2 regions of the Brotocaccenecus cirricatena genome follow, and region 1 is predicted to be linked to the other one. Evidence: predicted binding sites of a transcription regulator. Region 1 holds the regulator's gene; the other holds the start of a gene.
The links. The regulator NrdR, encoded in region 1, represses ribonucleotide reductase genes. The targets are predictions, from matches to a motif close to CACNANATNTNGTG.
Positions count from the first base shown of each region.

Region 1 (2,399 bases):
ATTCCTCCTGATTTCTGATAATGGGGAGGACAAATACGCAGACAATTTGCCTCGATTTCCGGTCGCAGCGTCTCTGTTTTGCGGTCACCCGCATATTTGCCCGCTGCGTGCGCGCCCGGACGGCGCGGGAGAGCTCCCGCCGAAGGTTCGATCCTCTCTCCTCCTCGTTATCCTGCCGGAAGGGCAGGCACATGGCGCTTGGTATGGGATTTTCCCGGGGTACCTCCTTTCTCCGGTTCTGCGTTCTGTATATCAAACGGCCTGGGGCCGGTTGCCTCGGTATAACTTTCTCTCATCGGCGCATACTGGCCATAGAAGGGGGAATGCTCATGGCCACTGCTTTTTTCCGCACCATCATCCTGTATCTGCTGCTGATCGCGGGGCTGCGCCTGACCGGCAAGCGCCAGATCGGCGAGCTGGAGCCCATTGAGCTGGTGCTGACCATGCTGCTGTCGGACCTGGCGTCGGTGCCCATGCAGGACTTCGACTCGCCGCTGATCAACGGCGTGGTGCCCATTCTGACCCTGCTGGCCCTGACCACGCTTTTAAGCTATATCAGCTTCCGCAGCGGGCGGTTCCGGTCCCTGATCTGCGGGGAACCGGCCATCGTCGTCCGGTACGGGAAGCTCCAGCAGCGGGCCATGCGCCACAACCGCATGACGGTGGACGAGCTTCTGGAGGAGCTGCGGGGCCAGGGGGTCACCGACCTGAAGGACGTGCAGTGCGCCGTCCTGGAGACCAGCGGCCAGGTGTCGGTGCTTCTGCGGTCCCAGGCCCAGCCGGTAACGCCCCGTCAGCTGTCCCTGAACGTCACGGAGCAGCTTCTTCCGGTGCTGCTGATCAACGACGGGCGGCTGCTGCGGGACAATATGAAGAAAATGGACGTGGACGACGCGTGGCTGCGGCAGCAGCTGAAGCGGGAGCACTTGACGGACCCGTCTCAGGTGTTTCTCCTGTCCCTGGACCAGGGGGGCAACGTGATCTGCCAGGCCAAGGAGGACGTATGAAGCGGTTTCTGATCGTGCCCTCACTGGTGCTGGCGGTGCTGCTGGCCCTGTGCATTCTCAACGCGGCGGCTCTGAACCGCCGGACCAACCGGTGGATGGACCAGGCGGACCGGATCGCCCAGCTGGCGGAGCAGGAGCGCTGGGACATGGCCCGGGAGGCCATGGACGCCCTGTCCGCCGACTGGGAGTCGGCCCAGGACTTCCTCCATGTGGTCATCCACCACGAGACCCTGGACGCAGCCCAGGTGACGCTGACCCGCTGCCGGACCTTGTGCCGCCTGCGGCAGGGGGACGACCTGCTGCCGGAGCTGGCCCAGCTGCGCCAGCAGCTGCAGCAGCTGGACGAACTGGAGCGCCTGAGCCTGCGGAACATTCTGTAGCCCTTACTTCTCACTCAGGAGCTTGTTCAGCTCGCTCATGAAGGTGTTGATATCCTTGAACTGGCGATACACCGAGGCGAACCGGACATAGGCCACCTCGTCGGCTTTTTTCAGCTTCTCCATGACCTTTTCGCCGATAGCCACGGTGCTGACCTCCCGCTCCAGGGAGTTCTGCAGCTCCTGCTCGATCTCGCTGGCCATGCGCTCCATGTCCGCCGCGGACACCGGGCGCTTTTCGCAGGAGCGCTGGATGCCCCGCAGCACCTTGCTGCGGTCGAAGCTCTGGCGGCTGCCGTCCTTCTTGATCACCACCATGGGCAGATATTCCACGGTCTCATAGGTGGTGAAGCGCTTCTCGCAGGACAGGCACTCCCTCCGGCGGCGGATGCTGGCCCCCTCGTCGGCGGGACGGGAATCCACCACCTTGCTCTCGCGATAGCCGCAATAGGGACATCTCATGGGCATATTCCTCCTCTATGGCGATAATGTTCAGCTTATTATAGCACATGGCGGCGGAATATGCAAATTTCAATTTTCCTCCGGCGGCACAGGATACCCGTCCTCAAAGCGATATTCCGCCCAGAGGCCTCCGTCCATGGCCCGGATCCGGGCCAGGCAGAACAGCTCCGTCAGGGGAAACGGCCCCTCCCGGTCATAGGGCGCGGCCAGCCGCACCCGCCGCCCCTCCCGGCGGCACAGACTCCCCGGCGGCAGGGGCAGGGGGCAGTCCTCCGGCCCGGCGGGCCGCCACGGGGAGTCCTTCGCGGCGCAGGACTCCGCCCCGGCCCACCGGATGGCCCCCAGCGGCCCGGTGATCCGCCGGGAAAACCGGCGGCGCAGACGCCCGCCCTCCAGCAGTCCCAGTGAAAGCCGCTGTCCCTCCCCCTGGACCCAGACCCGCCACAGGCCCGGCTCCGGGGGATGGCAGATCACCTCGAACAGGTGGTCCTCCCCCGCCGCCGTCACCGTCATGGTCCCGGCGGCCCGGTCCCCGATATACACAGGATACGTC
Region 1 covers NZ_JAJEPW010000006.1:51,788-54,186, forward strand. The annotation lists gene LKD37_RS03510 (DUF421 domain-containing protein) at 330-1,007, shown strand; gene LKD37_RS03515 (DUF4363 family protein) at 1,004-1,387, shown strand; gene nrdR (transcriptional regulator NrdR) at 1,391-1,846, opposite strand; gene LKD37_RS03525 (hypothetical protein) at 1,916-2,399, opposite strand, start outside.

Region 2 (2,399 bases), on a different contig from region 1:
CTCGTACAGGCCCGCATAGCCCAGGGAGATGGTGGAATAGCCGTTATATAGCAGCTTGTCGATGGTCTCGCCTTTCTTCAGCCGGGCCAGGGCACCATACTGCCACAGAATGGGGGCCGCGTCGGAGGTGGTGCCCAGCAGCCGCTCGTGGCGGCACCGCAGGGCCTTGTGACACAGCTCCAGCCGCTCCTCGAAGATCTGCCAGAACTTCTCGGTGTTTCCGCCGGAGGACAGGGCCACGTCCGGCAGGTTGATGGTGACCACGCCCTGGTTGAAGCGGCCATAGTACTTGTGCTTGCCGGGCTCGTAATTTCCGGCGTTGGCAACGTTGCCGATCCCGGCATCGGTAAAACGGTCCGGGGTCAGGAAGGAGCGGCACCCCATACAGGTGTACACGTCGCCCTTGAGCTCCTTCATCTTCTTCTCGGAGATATAGTCCGGCACCATGCGGCGGGCGGTGCATTTGGCGGCCAGCTCCGTCAGATACCAGTAGGGGGCGTCCTCGTGGATGTTGTCCTCCTCCAGGGTGTAGATCAGCTTGGGGAAGGCGGGGGTCACCCACACGCCCTGCTCGTTCTTCACGCCCTGGTACCGCTGGAGCAGCATCTCCTCGATGATCATGGCCAGGTCCTTCTTCTCCCGCTCGTTCCGGGCCTCGTTCAGGTACATGAACACCGTGATGAAGGGGGCCTGTCCGTTGGTGGTCAGAAGGGTCACCACCTGATACTGGATGGTCTGCACGCCCCGGCGGATCTCCTCCCGCAGGCGGGCCTCCACCAGCTCGCTGATCTTCTCCTCGCCGGGGTCCACGCCGATGGACGCCATCTCCGCCAGCACGATGCGGCGGATCTTCTGGCGGCTGACCTCCACAAAGGGGGCCAGGTGGGTCAGACTGATAGACTGGCCGCCGTACTGGTTGGAGGCCACCTGGGCCACGATCTGGGTGGCGATGTTGCAGGCGGTGGCGAAGGAATGGGGCTTTTCGATCATGGTGCCGGTGATAACGGTGCCGTTTTGCAGCATGTCCTCCAGGTTCACCAGGTCGCAGTTGTGCATATGCTGGGCGAAATAGTCGGTGTCGTGGAAATGGATGATGCCCTCCTCATGGGCCTCCACAATATCCTGGGGCAGCAGCAGACGGTTGGTGATATCCCGGGACACCTCGCCGGCCATATAATCCCGCTGGGTGGAGTTCACCACGGGATTCTTATTGGAGTTCTCCTGCTTGGCCTCCTCGTTGTTGCACTCGATGAGGGAGAGAATCTTGTCGTCGGTGGTGTTGGCCTTGCGCACCAGGGACCGGGTATAGCGATAGGTGATGTAGTGCTTGGCCACCTCAAAGGCCCCGTGGGCCATGATGTGGTGCTCCACCATGTCCTGAATTTCCTCCACGGTGGGAGCGCGGTTCATCTTCTGGCACTGCAGCTCCACGGACTCGGCGATGCGCCCGATCTGCACCGGGGTCATGCGGTCGGCCTCGGCCACAGAGTTGTTGGCCTTGGTGACGGCCACCTCAATTTTCTGGATATCGAAGGGGACCTCAGCCCCGTTGCGCTTGATGATCTTCATGTGTATCGCCTGTCCTTTCTCCTGATTTTTTCTCTCTCCATAGCAAAAGCTGCCTCAATGGGCAGCGGTCAATCAGCCCCTTAATCATATACCATATCCTGTGCTGATGCAAGCCCAAAGCCCTAAATATGGGGAAAATGCCTGACGAAAATCCCCTGGATATTTTGTCGATTCTGTACAATAGACACAAGATATAGGAGTACCTGCCGCCCTGTCACCTACAATATATAGTATGACAAGACATTTCACAATTGCAAATGCAACAAAAACCCCCGGGTGCGGAAGATTTTCCGCACCCGGGGGAGAGCGCTTGCCGGTATAGGTTGTTACAGCTTTTCGGCCAGGCGCTCCAGAGCCTCGGTCATGGCCTCCTCGAAGGAGGGATGGGGCCGCATAACGGACAGCAGCTGCCCCACCGTCAGGCCGTTTACCAGGGCGGCGCTGAGCTGGCTGATGATGTCGCTGGCGTGCTGGCACATCAGCTGCGCGCCGATGAGACGGCCGGTATCCCGGTCGGCCACCAGCTTCATGAAGCAGCGGCCCGGGTCCTCGATGACCGTCCGGGCGTTGCCAAACATGGTGCACTTGCCGGACACGGCGTTGATGCCCTGCTCCTTGGCCTCGGCCTCGGTGAGGCCCACCACGGCGATCTCGGGACTGCTGTAGATGCAGCTGGGCACCACGTTCAGGTCCGTGGCGGCCTGGCGGCCGCACATACGATTCACGCAGGCGATGCCCTGGGCGGCGGCCACATGGGCCAGCTGGATCACGGCGGACACGTCGCCGATGGCATAGACCCCGGGGATGCTGGTGCGGAAGTCCTCATCCAC
Region 2 covers NZ_JAJEPW010000019.1:7,593-9,991, forward strand. The annotation lists gene nrdD (anaerobic ribonucleoside-triphosphate reductase) at 1-1,569, opposite strand, end outside; gene lpdA (dihydrolipoyl dehydrogenase) at 1,896-2,399, opposite strand, start outside.
Region 2: nrdD (anaerobic ribonucleoside-triphosphate reductase) is a predicted target of NrdR. The motif match lies at 1,789-1,802, and genes of this name have one in related genera.